DNA from 3 places in the Shewanella sp. Shew256 genome. Region 3 is predicted to be linked to each of the others. Evidence: predicted binding sites of a transcription regulator. Region 3 holds the regulator's gene; each other region holds the start of a gene.
What was found. Region 3 encodes FliA, which starts transcription of late flagellar genes. Its sites were predicted from a motif close to CTAAAGNTNNNNNNNNNNNNGCCGATA; they were not measured.

Region 1 (7,516 bases), on a different contig from region 3:
TCACCATAGGTTTTCCACAAATGGTAAGCGACTTGTTTCACGCCAATTTCATGCTGCGCGCCACCGAGGTTGAAGAAACAGTAATGGGTACGAGCGCCCTTCTTAATAAATTGGTAGCTCGACACGCCTGAGTCAAAACCGCCCGAAATCAAAGACAATACATCTTCCTGCGTCGCCATAGGAAAGCCGCCTAAGCCTTCGATACGCTTAGTCACCATATACAGTTTATCACCCTCGATTTCGAGGTTAACTGTCACTTCTGGGTTCTTCAAACGCACGCCAATCGCATCGGTAAACTGGTTTAAACCGCCACCGACATAACGCTCGACTTCGATAGAGTTAAAATCGTGTGAGCCTGTGCGTTTAACGCGCACACAGAAGGTTTTACCGGCAATTTGGTCACGGTAAACGGGTAAGACTTGCTGGTAGATATCGTCGACTGAGGTAAAGCTGTATTCATCCACTTGCACCACATGGGCGATCCCAGGAATACAGGCTAAACGCTCACCAAAGGCCTGAGCTAATTCAGGTTTATCATTTGGCACCTTTACCCAAATACGGTCCCATTGACGTTGCACTTTGGCATCTTCATCAACTTTTTTGAGCACGTTACGGATGTTGGTTTCAAGCATTTTGGTGAAGCGCATGCGCACGGGCTTGCTCTTCATCATGATTTCTGGGTACAGCTTTACAATAAACTTCATGGGATTTCCGCGGGCAATTTTGTAAACAGCAAAATTGGTTAAAAGAATAATCGCCGGATTATAACAAACTCACGGCGATTGGCGCACCTGTTTCCACACTCGGGCTGCTCGTGGCGTGCGCTTATGCACAGTTGAACTTATAGTCAAAAAATCACAAATAAAAAAGCCGTGAGCAAGTCACGGCGTTTTTATCGAATTACAGGTTTGGATTAAAAGCTATTTACCCACTTGAATTTCTTCGGATTCTTTAGCTTTACCCTGTTCAATCGCAATCTCAACGCGGCGATTTCGCGCGCGGTTTTCAGGTGAGTCATTAGGCACGATGGGATTATTCGACGCCATACCGACCACTTTCATCCGCTTAGGATCGAAGCCCTTCACTTGCAGCAGCACATCGGCTACCGCCACAGCGCGTTTGCTGGAGAGATCCCAGTTCGAGCTATAGAGCTCATCACTTATCTGCATATCATCGGTGTAACCCGATACCGTGATGATCCCCGGCACATCTTTTAGCAATTCACCGACCGAGCGCACCACAGGTTTAAATCGTGGCTGCAGGAAGCCAGATCCTGAGGCAAATGAGCCCTTCTCACGGATACGGATAATGATTTGCTGCCCAAGTGACTCAATTTCGATCGCCCCATCGGTGATCTCATTATTGAGTTCCTGTGCCATTTTCTTCACTTGCTGATTGATTTTATCCTGCGCCGCCGCAGCTTCGGCCTTCACCGCATCCGCCGTTTCTTGGGCCGTCGCCGAGGCTTCACCGCCCCGCTGCGAACCATTTTGCTGCTGCACACCACCCGCGCTATCGTCTTCACCCGCTTGATAATCCAATACAGGCTCGGTCATTTCGTTGGTTTGTTGGTTAATGATTTCAATCGGCGTGGGATCGGGACGACCAGGACGAAACTCCAAAGCAATCACAGACGTCCCCTTAGGAATGTCTTTGACTTCGACCTTATTTTGCACCCCGAAGGCATACTTCATCGAGCCTGCGATCTGCTTAAACTTCATCACGTCCATTTCGGAGAATGACAGCAGCAGCACGAAGAAACACATCAAGAGGGACATCAAATCGGCAAATGTTGCCAACCAGAGCGGCGCTCCGGGCGGTGGACAGTTGCACTTAGCCATGGGCTACTCTCCGTCCGTTGTATCGATTTTCCGCTGTTTTTCAGCAAGATAATTCTTCAAGAAACCTTCAATCACCCGCGGGTTTTGACCATCTTGAATGGCTAATACCGCATCCATAATCAGGTTGCGGTTCAGCATTTCTTCACCCATGCGTAGGGTGAGTTTATCGGCAATGGGAATACACACCATGTTGGCGACCACGGCGCCGTACAGTGTCGTTAACAAGGCCACTGCCATCGAAGGACCAATCGATTTAGGATCTGACATGTTGGATAACATGGCCACCAAGCCCACTAAGGTACCAATCATCCCCATCGCTGGGCCAACGTCACCGAAGGCCCTAAAAATCGCAATGCCGTTGCGATGGCGCTCTTCGGTGAGGGCAATGTCTTTTTCAAGCGCGGCGCGCACCACTTCACCATCGTGACCATCGACCAACATGTCGACGGCTTTTTGCATAAAACTATTGGAAATTTGCGCTTCTTCGAGGGCAAGGAATCCGCCTTTACGAGCGGCGTCCGCCATAGTCACGGATTGTTCGATAAGATCTTCAGGCTTATCAATCTTAAACATAAAGGCTTTGACGGCGATTTTTACCGCGCCCAAAAACTGTTTGAGATTGAATTTCATCATTACGACGAAGAATGAACCACCGAATACGATAAACACTGAGGGTACGTCGATAAAGATTGCCAGGCCGCCGCTGGTCATCATAGCCCAAAGGATAAAACCAAAGCCCCCGACTAGTCCTATAACTGTAGCTAAATCCACAACGGCTCCTCAATATTCGGTATAAACGACATGATACTGACTCTATTCGCAAAATAACACAAAATGTCATCCGCATAGGGATTACACTTTGGTTTTAACCTGAGCCTTACTCTATGATGTCAAAGGATGATTAAAAGCATAATGCTATTATTGTCATTTATCGGACAAGCACTAAGCAAGTTTAGCGACAATTTCTATTTTCTGAAAAAAATTCAGCAACAAAGCGTGCTATTGAGCAAATATCCGTCGACTGAATTTGACCCTTGAGTCGCCCTGATATACCTTGTGTCCGCTCTTTCAAAGGAATTATTAACGTGGCGAAGAAACCCGAAAATCTCAGTTTTGAAGAATCCCTTGGTGAACTCGAGCGCATCGTTGCCGAATTAGAACAGGGCGATGTCTCTCTGGATGATGCGTTAAAACAATTTGAACGTGGCATCAATCTGGTGCGTAACAGCCAAGCAAAACTCGAGCAAGCTCAGCAAAAAGTGGCCATTTTACTCAAGCAGGATGAAAATGCGCCCCTCTCTCCCTATGCCGTTGAGGGCGAATAAGCGTGTTAGTCAATGCAATAAAAGAATATCAACTACGGGTTGATGACCAATTAAAACAACGTTTCAGCACACTCGAAGACACTGCGCCGCAGTTAAAGGCCGCCATGACCCACGGCGCGCTATTAGGCGGTAAGCGTATTCGTCCCTTCTTGGTTTACAGCGTGGGGCAAATGTTTGGCGTGCCGCTTGAAAAGCTCGACGCCAGCGCCGCCGCCATTGAGTGTATTCATGCTTATTCGTTAATCCATGACGATTTACCCGCCATGGACGATGACGACCTTCGTCGTGGTCAGCCCACAGTGCATATCGCCTTCGATGAGGCGACCGCCATCCTTGCTGGGGATGCACTGCAAACCTTAGCCTTTGAAATTGTGACCGAAGCCGTACCTGGGATCAGCAGCGAGCAACATATCGCTATGGTGAGGGCGCTGGCGAAAGCCTCGGGTTACCGTGGTATGTGTGGCGGCCAAGCGATTGACTTAGCCTCAACCGATAAGCTCATCGACCTTAAGGCCTTAACTCAACTGCATAATATGAAAACGGGCGCCCTTATCAGCTGCGCCGTTGAGTTAGCCCTGATCGCCGCTAATGCGCCAAAAGATGAATATCAGACTATGATGGAATTTGCCCATGCGGTAGGACTTGCCTTCCAAGTGCAAGACGATATTCTGGACATCATTGCCACCACGGAAGAACTCGGCAAACCCCAAGGCTCTGACGCCGAGTCCAATAAGAGTACTTTTCCGCAACTACTTGGACTGCAAGGCGCCAAAGATACCGCCGCGCAACTGATCCAAGAGGCACTATCAGCGCTGGCTAAATTGCCATACAATAGCCAGTTAATCGCAGACTTCGCCCGCTATATCATTGAGCGAAGAATATAATAAGAGACGAAGTATCTCGCTATGAGTTTGGACATTTCACAGTTTCCCGTGTTGGCTCAGGCCAACACTCCTAATGAACTCCGCCAGCTTCCTCAGGCCCTGTTACCTCAATTGGCCGATGAGTTGCGGGAGTTTCTTCTTAAGTCCGTTGGCATGTCCAGCGGACATTTTGCCTCTGGACTTGGCACGGTCGAACTGACTGTCGCCCTGCATTATGTCTATAACACCCCGTTTGATCGTTTGATTTGGGACGTTGGCCACCAAGCCTATCCCCATAAAATTCTCACCGGTCGCCGCGACAGAATGCACACCATTAGGCAAAAGAACGGCTTACACCCTTTCCCTTGGCGGGAAGAAAGTGAATACGACACCTTTAGCGTCGGACACTCCGGTACATCCATCAGTGCCGCATTAGCCATGGCCGTTGCCGCCGAAAAAGAACAGGCTGGCCGCAAAGTGGTTGCCGTGATTGGCGATGGCGCCATGACGGGCGGTATGGTGTTCGAGGCCATGAATCACGCGGGTGATTTGCACAACGATATGCTGATGGTGCTGAACGATAACGAAATGTCGATTTCAGAAAACGTCGGCGCGCTCAACAATCACCTAGCGCAACTGATGTCGGGCCGCCTCTACACCACCATTCGTGAAAGCAGCAAGAAAGTCCTCAAGGGCATGCCGGTCATCAAAGAGATGGCCAAGCGCACCGAAGAGCACCTCAAGGGCATGGTTGTACCTGGCACTCTGTTTGAAGAGCTAGGCTTTAACTATATCGGCCCCATCGATGGCCACGATGTCGATGCCTTAGTGGAAACCCTGCGCAATATGCGCTCTCTAAAGGGCCCACAAGTGCTGCACATCATGACCAAAAAAGGTCGTGGCTATGAACCGGCCGAGAAAGATCCTATCGGTTGGCACGCAGTACCTAAATTTGACCCATCACAGTTTAAGAAGCCAGCGACTAAGCCGGGACTGCCAACCTTCTCCCAAGTGTTTGGCAAATGGTTATGTGATATTGCCGAGCAGGATGAAAAAGTCTTAGGCATTACCCCAGCCATGCGTGAAGGTTCGGGCATGGTGGAGTTCTCACAACGCTTCCCGAAACAATATTTCGATGCCGCCATTGCCGAGCAACATGCGGTGACCTTAGGGGCCGGATTTGCCTGTGAAGGCTTTAAGCCTGTGGTCGCCATTTACTCGACCTTCCTGCAACGGGGCTATGACCAGCTAATCCACGATGTGGCACTACAACGTTTACCGGTATTGTTCGCCATTGACCGTGGCGGTATCGTCGGTGCCGACGGCCCAACCCACCAAGGAGCATTCGATTTAAGCTTTATGCGCTGCATTCCGAATATGGTGATCATGGCGCCATCGGATGAAAATGAATGTCGCCAAATGCTCTATACAGGTTATTGCTATGATGCAGGCCCGAGCGCGGTGCGTTATCCAAGGGGAAGCGCCACAGGCGCGACTCAGGTAGAAGCCATGACGGCGCTGCCAATTGGTAAAGGCGTGATTAAGCGTTTAGGCAAAGGTATCGCCATGCTGAACTTTGGCACCACCTTAGCCGCCGCCTTAACCGCCGCAGAAAGCTTAGACGCCACCGTCGTCGATATGCGCTTTGTGAAGCCGTTAGATGTGGATTTAGTCAAAGAGATGGCGCAAACCCACGATGTGCTCGTCACAGTGGAAGAAAACGCCATTATGGGCGGCGCTGGCTCTGGTGTATTAGAACTGCTGCAAAAGCTTAAAATGCCGAAACCTGTGCTGCAAATAGGCCTACCCGATGAGTTTATTAAACATGGCTCTCCAGAAGAAGTGACCCATGATTTACAACTCGATGCCGAAGGTATGTTAGCGCAAATTAATGCCTTTCTTGCCGATTAAGTGTTATGGGAGCTAAGCTCCCAGCAACAGTGCAAAGCGTGATGAATCGCGATTAGCAGGCAAAAAACAGACAAATAAAAAGGACTGCATCTGCAGTCCTTTTTATTACGTAACCTTTAACGCTCAGTGCGTTAACTTAGGCTTCAATCAGGCTTCAATGTTGATTGAAGCAGATTCTTGGCTAGGGCCGCCCTGTGACACCATCACCATGGCAGGACGCAGTAAACGGCTGTTCAGCTCATAACCCTTTTGCATCACTAACATCACAGTATTGGCTGGATACTCAGCGCTTGGCTGCATACCAATGGCTTGATGTTGGTCAGGGTTGAAGGCTTGCCCCTGTGGATCGATAGGTTTTACCCCAAACTTAGCCACGGCGGTCAAGAAGCTCTTTTGCGTAAGCTCAACACCTTCGAACAGTGCTTTGGTGGTTTCATCCTGTGGATTAGTACCTTGCAGCGCACGTTCCATATTGTCTAACACTGGCAGTAATTCGTTGGCGAATTTTTCCAATGCAAACTTGTTCGCCTTTTCCACATCCATCGCAGCACGGCGGCGAATGTTGTCTACTTCGGCAGCAGCACGGATAACTGAATCTTTTTGCTCTTCAACTTTCGCCAAAGCGTCAGCGAGTAACTGTTCCAGCTCTTCAATACGGAAATTGGCTTGGGTAAGCTCGTCAATCAGACTCGCTTCTTCGGTAGAAACTTCAGACTCTACACCCTCTTGGATCAGATCCTGTTCTGCTTTAATCGACTCGTTGCTCATTTTCACTCCAGCTAAAAATGCTTTGTTTCTAAATACTCTGGGCATATTATGGGGATCAATTTTGACGTTTCAAGGCCTAAGGCCAGATCTAGCATAAATATGACCACAAAGTTCCACACCATTGGCCTGATTGGCAAGCCGCACCACCCAGGGACAAATCAAACCCTCAAACGTCTGCACCACTGGCTGACGGTGCAAGGGTATGAAGTCCTCGTGGAAGAGCGCGTTGCCAGCGAGTTAGGGACCAATATCATCGCGGTCGATTTATTAGAGATTGGCGCACGCTGCGATTTAGCGATAGTCGTGGGTGGCGATGGCAATATGCTCGGCGCCGCCAGAGTGCTGGCCCGCTTCGATGTGGGCGTGATTGGTGTAAACCGTGGCAATCTAGGTTTTTTAACGGATTTACCGCCCGATGCCTTTGAAGAAGCGCTCGCCAAAGTGCTCGATGGGGAATTTGATACCGAGCACCGCTTTTTACTCGAAGCCGAGGTCTATCGTCACGGCATGTTAAAAGCGAGCAATACCGCAGTGAATGAGGCAGTGCTGCATCCTGGTAAAATCGCCCATATGATTGAATTTGAAGTCTATATAGACAATCAATTCATGTACAGTCAACGTGCCGACGGCATGATAGTCTCAACCCCGACGGGGTCTACCGCCTATGCCCTGTCGGCGGGTGGCGCCATTCTGACCCCCAATTTACAGGCATTAATCTTAGTGCCTATGTTTCCACATACACTGTCGTGTCGCCCCATAGTGGTCGATGCCTGCAGCACCATTAAGATGGTCGTCTCCCCTGAAAATG
Region 2 (7,516 bases), on a different contig from region 3:
CCACTAGTGCCTTTTACGCTGGGCGAGTTTCCACAAACGCGGGGAGATCGCGCATCTCACTAAACCAGAGCGAGGTCGCTGGAGCCACTTTACGCCAATCGAGCTCTGGATGTCTGAAATCCACATAATCTAATAAGCAGATTAAGGCTAATTGCGGTGCCTGAATCGTTGCCTGAGTAATCACACTCTGATGTTCCATTTGCATCAAACCGCGCAGCAGCGCTTGCTCAAAACGTGATGTCCAAAAGGCCGATCTGACCCCTTCTTCTTCACGCATTTGTTCTTGGCGCAATTTTACCGCGCTATCGATCAGGCCTTTGATCATCGAATATTGGCATTGCAATACCCAGTTATTCACTTGGCCGCCAAACATCTGCTGCTCACCTAATTCGGCGTCTAAATAGCGCATAATCACTTCGCTATCGAAGATAGGTACGCCATCGTTGGTGATGAGGCAAGGGATCTGTCCAAGCGGATTAACATCGAGCAGCTCGGCGGTGTTTTCCATCGGGTTGACTAAGACTTCTTCGATATCCTTAATCCCTAAATAACGGATTAATGTGCGAACACAGCGAGCATAGGGTGAAGCGAGGGAGCAGAGCAACTTCATCAAAAATCCTTCTATATGACTGACATTAAAACGATTAATAAAAATTATTTATCACAAACACTCAATACACTACCAATATTTCTCGACGGTAATTTGTCCCGGTGCGCGGCGTAGGTTTTTAGCTAATCCCTTGTCGAGCAACGCAGCCTGCGCGCCGCTGATCATCCCCGGATTACCACAAATCATCACCTGCGAATCCGCAGCATTGATAGTTAACCCCACTTTACGCTCAATTTCGCCCGAGACGAGACCATCGGGAATACGGCATTGCAGTGCATCGCCGACCTTTTCACGGGTGACGGTTAAACACAGGATAAACTGATCAGGATATTGCACTGCATAAGCCTTTAATTTATCAAGGTAAACTAAATCTTTAGCTTCGCGGACACCATAGATAAGCACGACTTTTTCGAAACGCTGCCAAGGCTCTGGCGTATCGAGCATAGATAAGAATGGCCCCACGGCCGTCCCCGTGGCTAACAACCATAAGTGCCGACCTTGCCGTGCGCCCTTAGGGATCTCATCCAAGGTCATAAAGCCTGTGGCGGTTGGGGTAATCTCGATTTCATCCCCTATGGCAAGATTTTGTAATTGCGGGGATAACTGCCCTTCTTCTACGGCGACAGCCAAGATTTCAGCATAGGGTTTATCAGGGGAATTCACTAGGGAATAGGCTCTGGCGACACGCTTATCATCTTGCACTTGGCTGAGTTTAATAAATTGGCCTGGGATAAAGGGCGCCAGTTCGGCCGCTATCCGCAGCGAAAATAATTTATCACTCCAATCAATACGTTCGATAACACGTCCCCTAGTCCACATAACTCGCCCTCAAGCAAAACGTTAAATAGATCCCTAGCATAGACTGTTATCTGCGCAACAAAAACCCCTTATTGTAAGGGGCTTAAAACAAGGGAAATCGCAATAACATACAGTGCTAAGTACGGGACATTATGCGCTAGCCGTTTGCGCCTCATCAGGTTTCTTATTAAAGCTATCCCTAAAGGCCTGCAATCCTTCTTGTACTAAGCAATAGGTTTTATCGACACCATCGGCGATATCCCCTTGCAACACTTTAAGGCCGGACAAAATATCTCGAGCCTCCTTAAAACCATTGTCGATAGCGCCGCCTATGATGTTCATAAAACTGTCGAGCTGCTCGTCCAAACTCATATTCGAATTTTGCTGTTGGTGAATGCTAAAGAATTGCGTCGCAAAACTCACAATCCGATCGGCAGTCGCTTCGGGGGAGGTATCGACGTTATTGTCATAGGCGGTTTGAATGGCATTTTCGCCCATCGAAGGGGCTAACTCTTTGTTTATCGCTTCGATGGCCGCGCGATATAGTAACGCCATGGATTGATCACCGGATTTTAAACTCACATCTTCCTGCGCCGACAGAATCGCCTGATTCATTAACTGCTTACTGGTTTGTTGTGTAGTTTGCTTAGAAGCTGCTTCCACATTTTTCGTCTTTTCGGCATTGGCAGGCACGTTTTCGGCATACTTGCGGTGGGACGAAGAAGCGTTCTGTACCTGCGCAGGGCTATTGATTTCCATGATACAAAATCCATTCAATTTGGGGTGACTCTATTATCGACCAAAATTTGAGCAACTTTAGTATTTTTCTCAATTGCAGTACCATCACAATCTAAGGCAATGATACCCATAATGAATCTATTCGCCTCAGCGTCGCACTTGCATGCGCTCATCAGATAAGGATATACGGCATGGCAACTCCCCAATGGCTAGCAGTGGTTACTCACTCCTTGCGAACCATCCGCTTAAATAAGCTTCGGCTATCACACACTCTACTGTTAGGCCTGTTACTCTTTACCAGCATAGGACTCAGCCCCATCAATCAAGCTTTTGCCGATAATCGATTGATTATTTTGGTAAGGCATGCCGAAAAAGCCGACGCACCAGCAGGCGATCCGTCCCTTTCCGATGATGGTCATGCACGTGCCCTCGCGCTGGTTAGCGCATTGCAAAGGACGCAGATCTCGCAACTGATCGCGACCCAATATCAAAGAACCCAGCAAACCTTGTTGCCTATGTCTACGGATCGGCATTTACCTATTACCGTGGTCGCCGCTGAAAAACCACTCGCAGCCCATATTCAGCAAATCGTTGAACAAGTACATGCCGTGAAAGGTAACAGCTTAATCGCGGGGCATTCCAATACCGTCCCACTGATCATCAAGGCCCTTGGCGGCCCAGAAATCCCCACCATAGCTGAAGATGATTACAGTCAGCTGTTTTTACTCTCCATCCATGATGGACAGCCAGCAAGCCTTATCTCCACCCGTTATGGACACGAATAAAGGATAACAAGATGCAAGAACTCAATTGGTTTATATGGGGACTGGATCTCTTCTCAGGGCTGTTTTTAATCCTAGTAGGCTTTGTCGTTCTGGCGATTGTGTATATGTATATCGCCGACAAGCTACAAACCAAACAGGCCGTGCGCCACAACTACCCTGTGATAGGTCGCTTTAGGTATTTATTTGAGAAACAAGGCGAATTTTTTAGACAATACTTTTTCGCACAGGACAGGGAAGAATTGCCCTTTAACCGCGCCGAACGGAGCTGGGTATATCGAGCCGCGAAAAACGTCGACAGAACCATCGCCTTTGGCTCGACACGCCCGCTAGACAGCACGGGCGCCATCATGTTTATGAATACCGCCTTTCCCACACAAGATGAAGATATCACGCCAATTCTGCCTCAAACCATTGGCCCCTATTGCCGTGAGCCCTACACCACTAAGGCCATTTGCCACATCTCCGCCATGAGCTTCGGCGCCCTGTCACGCCCTGCCGTCACAGCCTTATCCCACGGCGCAGCACAGGCGGGATGTTGGTTAAATACCGGAGAAGGTGGCTTAAGCCCTTACCATTTAAAAGGCGGCTGCGACTTAGTCTTTCAAATTGGTACCGCTAAATACGGTGTACGTAATGAGCACGGCCATTTAGACGATGACAAGCTTAAAGAAATCGCCGCACACCCCGAAGTTAAAATGTTTGAAATCAAAATGAGCCAAGGAGCCAAACCAGGCAAGGGCGGTATCTTGCCGGGGATAAAAGTCACCGAGGAGATAGCCCTAATTCGCGGTATCCCGCAGGGCCATGATTCAATTAGCCCCAATGGTCATATCGAGTTTAAAAATGTGGGCGATATTCTGGATATGATTGCCAGAGTACGTGAGGTCACGGGTAAACCCACAGGCATTAAAGCCGTACTTGGGGACGTGCAGTGGCTCGAAGATTTTTGCGATGAAATTGAGCGCCGTGGCGAAGCCTCTGCCCCCGACTTTTTTACCTTAGACAGTGCTGACGGCGGCACGGGCGCCGCCCCTCAACCCTTAATGGATTATGTGGGCTTGCCCCTTAAAGAGAGTTTACCCATATTAGTCAATATCTTAATTCAGCGAGGGCTGCGTAAACGCATTAAAGTGATCGCCTCAGGCAAACTCATAGTGCCATCGAGGGTTGCTTGGGCGCTCGCCTTGGGTGCGGACTTTATCGCCTCGGCCCGTGGCAATATGTTTGCCCTCGGATGTATTCAAGCGCTGCAATGCAACAAGGATACCTGTCCGACGGGTATCACGACCCATAATAAGAAACTCCAGCAAGGTCTTGATCCTAGAGACAAATCGACGCGGGTCGCTAATTATAATCATAACCTACACCACGATTTAGCCCTGATCGCCCACTCCTGTGGCGTGACAGAGCCAAGGCAACTCAAGCCGTCCCATGTGAGGATTGTGCTCGAGAGTGGCTTGTCGGTTTCGCTGGATAAGTACTATTCCCATATCAATCAATAGTTAACTTAACACTGCATGCATTTTGTACGACTTTCGTCTAAAGTTAATTTAGCAAAAGGTAATTTGAACGCGTATCACAAAAGGGGTAAGATCCGTGATACACGCTTGAGATTAAACAACTGCATATTAAGTTAAGGAAACACTGTGAAAGCAAGCTTTGTAAGCCATATGCCAGACAGTAAAACTGCCAGCACAAGCTGTAAGAGCTGTAATCGCTTGACTGAGATCGAAGGCGAATTAGTGTGTTTTCGTGAAGGCCAAGTGATTCGACTCACTAAAATTGACGAATCGACCACCAAATTCAATCTGTTATGTGAAGGTTGGAAGGCTGGAAAACCAAAGGGAATATAATTTCTTATATTCCCTATTTCGTTTGTCTCATCGCTTAATTCAGACCACGAACATCCGCATTATATTCATTAGTTCTACGAATAATCCCTGCCAATTCAAGTTCTTGATTCATTTTTGCCAGCGTTAAACGTCTTGTGGTCACTTTAAGGCCTGCGTTTAACTCTGCGTGAATGCGTTGTAGCGAATCATAATCCACACCGCGCTTTTTAAGGGTTGCCATAATCGCAAACCAATCTGTGCTTACTTTCTCTTCTCTGCCTTCAATATTGACTCTTAATGCCATATTTTCCATGCCAAGCACCTCTTATCGTTATTTGCTTGGATTCGAGTATAGAGAGCCGAACCTGAATAAAAACTGAATTGTCCCAACGCTGTTACACTTCTACCGAAAGCTGTTGTTGCTCATTTTGTATGCGCCACAACTTAGCGTAGAGACCATCCTGAGCCAGTAAAGACTGATGATTCCCCTGCTCGACAATTTCCCCTTGGCTTAAGACCACGATTTGGTCGGCGTCGACTATGGTCGATAACCGATGCGCCACCACTAAACTGGTATGCCCTTTGGCGACCTCGCGCAGTGCCGACAGAATCGCCTGTTCCGAACGGCTGTCGAGGGAGGATGTAGCCTCATCAAACACTAACACCGGAGAGCCTTTTAAAATCGCCCGCGCAATGGCCACGCGTTGCTTCTCCCCACCCGAGAGCTTTAATCCCCGCTCACCCACTTTGGTATCCCAACCTTGGGAGAGCGACGCAATAAAATGCTCTAAATGTGCGAGTTTGATGGCATGGCGCACTTCTTCATCCGTCGCATCGGGACGGCCATAACGAATGTTCTCCACTAAGGAATCATTAAATAACACTGTATCCTGCGGCACTATGGCAATGGCGCGGCGCAGTGCATCTTGGGTTAATTGGCGAATATCTTGCCCATCAATCAAAATGCGCCCTTGCTCCACATCGTAAAAACGGAACAGCAATTTGATGAGCGTAGATTTACCTGCGCCGCTATCCCCAACCACCGCAACCTTTTTCCCAGCCGCCACCTTAAAGCTGACGTTGCGCAGTATCGGTCTGTCATCGTAGCTGAAACTCACATGCTCAAAACTAAGCTCGCCGCGCTTAGGCTCAAAGTCTAAGGCATCGGGTTTATCCACTATGCGAGGGTGCTTATCGAGCAAACTGAACATCCGCTCAATATTGGCTAGGGCTCCGCGGATTTCACGGTAGACAAATCCCAAAAAGTTTAGCGGCATAAAGAGCTGCATCATAAAGGCATTGATCAGTACAAAGTCACCTAAGGTCATCTCATTATTGGTCACTTTATAGGCGGCTAACGCCATCATCGCCGTCATCGCCAACGCGATAATCAGCGCTTGGCCACCGTTGAGGGCAAATAGTGATAAACGATTCTTACGTTTAGCCACTTCCCATTGGTCTAAGGCTTGGTCATAACGGTCCGATTCATATTTCTCATTATTAAAATACTTCACGGTTTCATAGTTGAGCAGGCTGTCGATAGCGCGGGTGTTGGAGAGGGAGTCGGCCTTAGCCGCATCGCGGACGTATTCGGTGCGCCACTCAGTCGCCACCACCGAAAACCAAATGTAGGCCATCACAGAGGTAAAAGTGATAGCGGCAAAGGCAATGCCATAATTAAAAAAGAAAATACCAATAACCATGGCGATTTCGAGTAGGGTCGGCACTATGTTAAACACCATAAAGCGCATCAAGAAGCTCACGCCACTGGTGCCGCGCTCAATATCCCTCGACAAGCCGCCCGTGCGCCGCTCTAGGTGAAAATCCAAATCGAGTCGATGCAGGTGGTCGAACACCGCGAGGCCCAATCGGCGAATTGCCCGCTCTGTGACACGGCCAAATAAGGTGTCGCGGATTTCACCCGTGATCACTGTTAACAGCCGCACTGCGCCGTAGGCTAAAACTAATCCGATAGGCACACTCAAGGCCTGCGCGGTTTTATTGGCATCCAAAGTATCGACTAAGTCTTTCAGAATAAAAGGTAAACCCACGCTGGCAAGCTTAGCGACGATAAGGCAAGACATGGCTAGCGCCACCCGCCCCTTGTATTCGAGCAAATAAGGCCAGAGCAACTTAACTACGTGCCAATTGAGCTTATCGATGGGACCTTCAAAATACAGTGTTGGGCGCATATGTCTAAACCTTTGCCAAAGTCGCTCAATTGTAGCAGCATGGCGCACGTTAAGGCGAAACCAAACAGGGAAAGTTTGAATAAAATCAATCAGATTTTTCTGACAGACAAAAAGCGGCCCGCTTGGCAAAATATCTCTGGCTTACCGAAATAAAAATGTCATGCTAACGACTTACGCTCAAAGAGTTCGCAAAGCGAATATTAAGGTGAAAAAATTCTGAAACAAGCTTGGCTTTATCAGAACAGTAACCGTTAAAATAGGCCAGAACATCAAGGGTTCGACTGTTGATTATTTTGTCGGTTTTACCCAAAATGTCCCTCGGACTAAAGATTTCAAGCAGCAGGATTTGCAAACATCTGGCCGCAGATCCGTGTGTACAAACAAGTTCCGCACTCGTTCTGCGATAACATTAAAGATAACTCAAATAAATCAAGATCAAAGGATGCTTTATGTTGGATTCAGCTAAAGTTCAATACCCGCCATTACCACTGATCCAAACTTGGGTGTGGATGATGATCGAATCAGGCAATCCAGAAATTCAGGACAAAGGCAGAAATAACC
Region 3 (7,516 bases):
CAGCAACCGCCACATCAGTTTTGGCTTTTACCGCAGGAGGTGTTGCTGGTGCAGCAACACTGGCTTTAGGAGCGGCTGGCGTTGAAGGCGCAGAGGCACTGGTACTTGCTTTCGAAGATTCGACTTTGGCAGTGGTTTTTGCTGGCGCGCCGCCTTTGCCATGTAATTCATCGAGGAGACGCTCGAACTCATCCTCAGTGATTTCGTCCGAATCAACAGCAGGTGCGGCAGGCTTTGGTGCAGCGACAACTGCTTCAGCTTTTGGCTTGGCAGGCTCTTCCACTTTACCTTTAAACTTACCAGAACCGTGCAGCTCATCGAGCAGCGCTTCAAACTCATCATCGGTGATATCATCGCTTGCGCTTGCAGATGTCGCTTGAGGCTTATTTTGCACAGCAGGGGCAGCATCGGCTTGTGGAGCAGAAACTCCGGGACCTTTTCCGGCGCCGTGCAGCGCATCGAGTAATGCTTCAAACTCCGCTTCATCTATTTCATCGATACTGGAATCTGAAAGCTCTGACTTCTCAATCGGCATTTCTTCAACTGCGGCGACTTCAACCACAGTTTCTATGACAGGTTCGGGCTCAGGTTCTGGTTCAGGCAGTGACTCAGCTTCGGCATGACTTTGGCCTGATTCGGAAGGAAGCGGCTCTCCTGAGCTCAGCATTTTTAATTTAGCCAATAATGCAGGATCTGCAGGGTCTTGTTGCTCACCTTGTTGGGTTTGAGCAAACATAGTGTTAATCGCATCGACAGCTTGAAGAATGATGTCCATTAACTCGGCGGAGACACTGCGCTTGCCAGTGCGTAATAAATCGAAGGTGTTTTCTGCTTCGTGACAGACATCCACCATGGGAGTGAGACTAAGGAAACCCGCACCGCCTTTTACAGTATGAAACCCCCTGAAAATGGCATTTAGCAAGTTAGTATCATCAGGATTGTTTTCAAGCGCGACCAGTTGCTCTTGCAGCAACTCAAGAATTTCGCCCGCTTCAATTAAAAAGTCCTGGAGTATCTCTTCATCTACATCAAAGGCCATCAAATTGACTCCCAGTTAGAAACCCAGACTCGATAGCAGATCATCGACTTCATCTTGACCGGTAACGACGTCTTGACGAAGCTCGGCATTCATTATCGGTCCTTCAGCTTCAATATTATTTTTCTGAGTAATCTGACTCTCAATCACGGGTTGCTCACCAAATACTGTCAGCATAGACACCAGATTACTTTCAACTTCCATCACTAGATCGATCACCCGCCGGATCATCTGTCCAGTCAGGTCCTGAAAATCCTGCGCCATCAAAATCTGGTTGAGCAATTCGCGTAAGCGGTTGGAATCCAATTCGCTACGTGACATCAAATGCTGCACATTGTGGCAAAGCGCTTTAAAATCGCTCAGGGCTATTTCACGCCGCATCAACTTATCCCAAGATGGCATCACTTGCTGAATATTCGCCGTTAATGCATTTGCGAGCGGCAAGCACTCTTCTACCGCATCCATGGTTTTATTCGCGGCTTGTTCTGTCATGTCAATGACATAACTTAGCCGTTCCTTAGCATCGGGAATTTCGGTATTCGCGAGTTCAACCAAACGATTGTCAACTTGGAAATCCATTAATGCGCTATGAAGTTGTCTAGTCAATTTGCCAACTTCATCAAAGAGCTCCCTTTGGAGTGGAGCCGCGAGTTCCCTAAATAAATCATCTGCTTGAGCTTGTTCATTCGCGCTTAATAATTCAACTAAACGCTGAGCCTTCTCGAGCGTAATGAGCCCTGATGTTTGTGACTTCATAGCTCATCCTTGCTTAAGCGAGTCGTTCGAATATTTTATCTAACTTCTCTTTTAGTGTTGCTGCGGTAAAAGGCTTAACCACATAGCCGTTAACACCGGCTTGTGCGGCAGCAATAATTTGTTCACGTTTTGCTTCGGCGGTAACCATTAACACGGGCAAATGTTTTAGGGAATCATCAGCTCTAATAGCCTTAAGCAAATCAATACCCTGCATACCTGGCATATTCCAGTCTGTCACGACAAAATCAAAGTCGCCCTTCTGTAGCATAGGCAACGCGGTTGAGCCGTCGTCTGCTTCTTGGGTATTGTTAAATCCCAAGTCTCGCAACAAGTTCTTGATGATACGTCTCATTGTCGAAAAGTCATCAACGATGAGAATCTTCATATTCTTGTCCAAGGTTTCCTCCGGTGAGCTGACATTCTGTGCTCAATAAATAATTATACTTATGTCCAATGCTTGAGTTTGCCTTTGAGTCGCAACATTGCCTGACTTAATATCTGGCTAACTCGCGACTCGCTCACCTCAAGAATGGCGCCAATTTCTTTTAAATTCAATGCTTCATCGTAGTATAACGATAGCACTAGCGCATCTCTTTCGGGCAATAATTTTATCGCCTCTACTAGTGCTGAATGAAACTGGGTCTCTGCTAGTGCTTCAAATGTACCATCACTCACATTATCGCTCGGAGTGAGTATATCCTGTGATACGCCTAAGTCTTCTATCCCTATGATTTTACCAACAGAAACATCGTTAAGAATATGATGGTACTCATCGAGCGTCATATCAAGTTTTTCTGCAATTTCTGTGTCGCGTGCATCACGACCCAACACTTGCTCTAACTCATCAATGGCTTGAGCAACTCGACGATTATTACGATGAACGGAACGGGGAACCCAATCGCCACGACGGATCTCATCCAACATGGCGCCACGGATCCGTATGCCGGCGAAGGTTTCAAACTTTGCACCTTTGCCACCATCAAACTTGGATGATGCTTCTAACAACCCCATCATCCCCGCTTGAAGCAAGTCATCGAGCTGCACTGAGGCAGGTAATCTGGCGAGCAAGTGATGTGCAATTCTTTTAACCAACGGTGCATACTGTTCAACGATTGACGTTTTACTGTCTAAACAAGTATACGCTGCGGCTTTATTCACTCGTTTTTTCCTCTTGAAAATCTGGTCGCTGAACTAAACGCTCAACGAAAAACTCCAAATGCCCACCAGGTTGCTGTGGTACTGGCCAGCTCATAATTTTATTCGCTAGGCCATGGTACGCTATCGCAGCTGGAGACTTAGGATAAGCCTCAACCACTAACTTTTGTTTACGCACTGATTTGCGAAGGTTTTCATCAAACGGAATGGTCGCAACCAGTTCAAGTGCCACGTCCAAGAATCTGTCGGTCACTTTACTGAGTTTAGCAAACAATTCCATACCTTCGCGTAAACTGCGCACCATATTCGCAACAATTTTAAAGCGGAAAACACCGTGTTCACGGCTGAGAATTTTGATCAACGCATAAGCGTCAGTGATGGAGGTTGGCTCGTCACATACCACGACTAGTACATCCTGTGACGCACGGGAGAAACTGAGCACCATGTCTGAAATCCCCGCGGCAGTATCCACGATGAGAATATCAAACTGGGTACGCATCTCACTGAAAGCACGAATTAAACCTGCATGTTGTGCGGGGCTCAATTCTACCATGCCTTGAGTACCCGAGGTCGCGGGGACAATGCCTATGCCCTTGGGACCACGGACAATAATATCATCCAGCTCAGCATCGCCTGAGAGTACATGGGAAAGGTTACGTTCAGCACGGATCCCTAACATGACATCGACGTTTGCCAAGCCTAAGTCGGCATCAAGCACTAAGACACGCTTGCCCTTTTCGGCTAATGCTACAGCGGTATTGATGGACACACTGGTTTTACCCACGCCACCTTTACCACCCGTAACCGCGATTACTTTCACTTTTTCGTTATAGGGTTGATTCATCATACGTAAACCACTTGCTTGATCCAGGGTCATAACTCTACTCAAATGCACAGGTCATATTATCTGACCACGCTGTGTCTGGTAACGATTGTTCTTCAGTGTTTTCTAAGGCCGCTAATGCCTGCTCAGCGAGCAGTAAGGTATCGGCGACTTTCATATCTTCGGGCACTCGCTGCCCATCCGTAACATAACTTAATGGCAACCCACTTTGGATCAACACACTTAATGCGCCCGCTAAAGACACGGATTCATCGAGTTTTGTGAGTACAACACCAGATAAGGGAATGCGTTTAAAGTGATTTACAGCATCTTGCAGCACGCGGCGCTGTCCTGTGGCAGACAGTACCAGATAACTGCGGATAGGTATTCTGCTATTTGCAGTTAAATTATCAAGTTGCTGGTAAAGCCGCATATCTCGTTGACCCATACCCGCGGTATCTATCAATACTAGCTTGCGATTTCTGAACTGATACAGAATTTGCTCCAGTTCAGCAAGGTCATGGGCTTGTTTGACTGGACAACCCATAATTTTGCCATAGGTGGCCAATTGCTCATAGGCGCCAATACGATAATGGTCTGTGGTAATCAAAGCCACTTGATCCGCACCATGATGGGCGGCGAAACGAGCCGCTAATTTCGCTAAAGAAGTGGTTTTGCCTACACCCGTTGGGCCAACCAGCGCTACAACACCACCTTGCTTAACGATATCATCACCTTGGTTATCAAGCATATTCGCTAGACTTTGTGGCAGTGCACGAACTAATTCTGCAGGGGTATAGTGTTGACTGAGCGCCGCTAACTTGTTCGCGACAGCTGGAGAAAACTCGGCTTCCAGCAACTTTGACTCCAGCATGGCACCGACAGGGTCGATACGTTTTTTATGCTCAGTCATCAATGCTGAAACCTGATGGGTCAACAAATTACGTAAGGATGATAATTCATCGCGCATGGCTTCGAGATCCGCATTTTGTTTTGGCGAGCTCTGCGGTTTCTTATCGAAGGGATTGCCCATATCGCGACGCTCAGCTTTAGGTGCCACAGGTGCTTGTAATCCTTTAGCCCACGCAGGCAGTTCGGCGTCTTGCTGTTGATGGGTGAGCTGTTGGTTTAAACGGCTTTGTTGCTTCTCGAGCAATGCTTGGAGAGAGTCCGCTGGCGCCGATGGTTTTAACTTAGTTTCAGCGCGAATCGGCGCTTTAGCACCGAGCGAAACTAAGTCATCACTCACATCCATAAAGGTCGGAGCCGCAGCAGGCGCCTTCGCTTTGGGCTCGTCATAGTCAACGGCAGCCACAATCTCAATGCCACCGTTCACTTTTTTATTTGACATAATCACGGCATCGGAGCCGAGCGTGTCCTTCACTTGGGCCAGTGCAGCACGCATGTCTTTGGCAAAAAAACGTTTAATCTTCACTTATGCGTCCTCTACTGGCCGACGGCAGACACTATGCGTATTTGCTTTTCATCGGGGATTTCTTGGTAAGAAATCACTCTGAGATTAGGAATAGTATATTTAACAAAGCGAGACAGTGTCGCACGTAACATACCTGACGTTAGCAAAATAGCCGGCTGACCAACCATTTCTTGCTTTTGAGCGGCATCCGCTAAGGATTGCTGCATACGCTCCGCAAGACCGGGCTCGATATTAGGACCATCGCCACCGGTTGCCTGCATCGACTGATGCAACATCTGTTCCAACTCTGGCGCCAAAGTTATGACAGGTATTTCGAGTTCAGGACCGGAGATCTCTTGAACTATCATGCGCTTCAATGCGATACGCACCGCGGCCGTTAATACTTCAGTATCGTTACTCTTAGTGCCGTATTCTAACAAAGTTTGCACTATGGTACGCAAGTCTCTGACAGAAACTCCTTCATTTAATAGGTTTTGCATCACTTTTACGACATTTCCGAGCGGCATCACATCAGGAATAAAGCCATCCACCAGCTTAGGCGAATGCTTGGCAAGCATATCCATCAGTTGTTGCACTTCTTCGTAGCCTAAGAGTTTCGCCGCGTTATTCGTCAATATTTGGCTGATATGGGTTGCCACCACTGTCGCGGCATCCACCACGGTATAACCTAAGGTTTGTGCATGTTCACGCAGCTCTGGGGCAATCCAAACCGCTTCGAGACCAAAGGCAGGATCACGCGTTTCGATACCATCGAGCTTGCCATAAACTTGACCAGGGTTGATGGCGAGTTCGCAGTCATGGCGAATATCCGCCTCTCCAACCACCACGCCCATTAACGAGATGCGGTAGGCATTGGGTGATAAATCGAGGTTGTCACGAATATGTACCGCAGGCACCAAGAAGCCCAGTTCTTGAGAAAGTTTTTTACGTACTCCTTTGATCCGGCTCAGTAATTCACCACCTTGCCCCTTATCGACCAATGGGATCAAACGATAACCCACTTCCAGACCGATAGTGTCAACGTGGTGCACATCGTCCCAGCTAAGTTCTTTAGGTTCTCTTTCGGCTCTTTCAGTTGGGCCCGTTTTGACTTGCTCAAGGGCTTTGGCACGTTTGGCTTCATTACGTTTAAATATAAAGTAAGCGGCACCACCTGTGATCACGGCAAAGCTTAAAAACGCCATGTGTGGCATGCCTGGCACAATACCCATGACAAAGAGTACGCCAGCCGCAATACTGAGTGACTTGTGACTGTCAAACATCTGACTAATCAACATCTGGCCCATATCGCCAGATTCATTTTGACGGGTCACCATCAACGCCGCAGCAATTGACAACAACAGGCCGGGGATTTGTGCGACGAGACCGTCACCAATGGTTAACAGGGTATAAATTTCAACGGCTTGGGAGAATGTCAAACCGTGCTGCACAATCCCGATAATAAACCCACCGAGAATGTTGATAACCAAGATCATGATACCGGCAATCGCATCGCCCTTTACAAACTTAGACGCACCGTCCATCGCGCCATAGAAGTCGGCTTCGCGGGTCACCTCGGCGCGTCTGGTTCTGGCTTGATCCTGATTAATAATACCTGCGTTCAAGTCGGCATCGATGGCCATTTGCTTACCGGGCATCGCATCTAAGGTAAAGCGAGCACTCACCTCGGCAATACGGCCAGCACCTTTAGTCACAACGGCAAAGTTGATAATAATCAAGATTATAAATACAACTAGACCCACTGCATAGTTACCGCCAATGACCACGGAGCCGAAGGCCTCAATCACCTTACCGGCGGCATCACCACCATTGTGACCTTCGAGTAATACTACACGGGTCGATGCCACGTTAAGTGCGAGTCGCAGCAATGTCGCGACTAATAAAACAGTTGGAAAAGCAGCAAAGTCTAAGGGTCTGTCGGTATAAATCGCGACAAGAAGAACAATCAAAGCCAAGGCAATGTTAAAGGAGAATAAAACGTCGAGTAGAAATGGCGGGATAGGCAATACAATCATAGCCAATGCCGCAAGCACTAGCATTGGCGTACCTATGCCCTTGAAAGAGCTCAGTTTCAACTGTTTTACTTGGCCTAGGGAGGCTTTAACATCCATTCACAGATACCTAAACTTTGACGTATAACAGCCTGGAAGCAAAAAGCGCGCCAACCGCTAACAGTTCAAGTTATGGTTTTATCTCTGTGAACTATCTCTTCGTTAACCTAACACTTAACTAGTGCTTCAGCTCGTCAGGAATGGGTTGATTAGCAGGGATTGGAATAGGTTTACGACCACGACCTTTTTGGTACTGGCGT

Region 1: pomA (flagellar motor protein PomA) is a predicted target of FliA. The motif match lies at 2,771-2,797, and genes of this name have one in related genera.
Region 2: B5P39_RS01090 (DUF5610 domain-containing protein) is a predicted target of FliA. The motif match lies at 2,202-2,228, and genes of this name have one in related genera.

What each region holds. Positions count from the first base shown of each region.
Region 1 covers NZ_NAJR01000002.1:324,642-332,157, reverse strand. The annotation lists gene thiI (tRNA uracil 4-sulfurtransferase ThiI) at 1-704, opposite strand, end outside; gene B5P39_RS04310 (flagellar motor protein MotB) at 921-1,841, opposite strand; gene pomA (flagellar motor protein PomA) at 1,845-2,612, opposite strand; gene xseB (exodeoxyribonuclease VII small subunit) at 2,927-3,166, shown strand; gene ispA ((2E,6E)-farnesyl diphosphate synthase) at 3,169-4,050, shown strand; gene dxs (1-deoxy-D-xylulose-5-phosphate synthase) at 4,072-5,940, shown strand; gene grpE (nucleotide exchange factor GrpE) at 6,088-6,708, opposite strand; gene nadK (NAD(+) kinase) at 6,808-7,516, shown strand, end outside.
Region 2 covers NZ_NAJR01000001.1:243,233-250,748, reverse strand. The annotation lists gene B5P39_RS01105 (hypothetical protein) at 1-7, shown strand, start outside; gene B5P39_RS01100 (glutathione S-transferase) at 14-610, opposite strand; gene B5P39_RS01095 (ferredoxin--NADP reductase) at 680-1,429, opposite strand; gene B5P39_RS01090 (DUF5610 domain-containing protein) at 1,559-2,167, opposite strand; gene B5P39_RS01085 (histidine phosphatase family protein) at 2,338-2,931, shown strand; gene B5P39_RS01080 (FMN-binding glutamate synthase family protein) at 2,943-4,433, shown strand; gene B5P39_RS01075 (hypothetical protein) at 4,578-4,784, shown strand; gene B5P39_RS01070 (hypothetical protein) at 4,819-5,076, opposite strand; gene B5P39_RS01065 (ABCB family ABC transporter ATP-binding protein/permease) at 5,159-6,955, opposite strand; gene B5P39_RS01060 (hypothetical protein) at 7,405-7,516, shown strand, end outside.
Region 3 covers NZ_NAJR01000007.1:47,449-54,964, forward strand. The annotation lists gene B5P39_RS14250 (chemotaxis protein CheA) at 1-1,039, opposite strand, end outside; gene B5P39_RS14255 (protein phosphatase CheZ) at 1,055-1,792, opposite strand; gene cheY (chemotaxis response regulator CheY) at 1,806-2,189, opposite strand; gene B5P39_RS14265 (RNA polymerase sigma factor FliA) at 2,237-2,950, opposite strand; gene B5P39_RS14270 (MinD/ParA family protein) at 2,943-3,824, opposite strand; gene flhF (flagellar biosynthesis protein FlhF) at 3,829-5,205, opposite strand; gene flhA (flagellar biosynthesis protein FlhA) at 5,217-7,316, opposite strand; gene flhB (flagellar biosynthesis protein FlhB) at 7,435-7,516, opposite strand, start outside.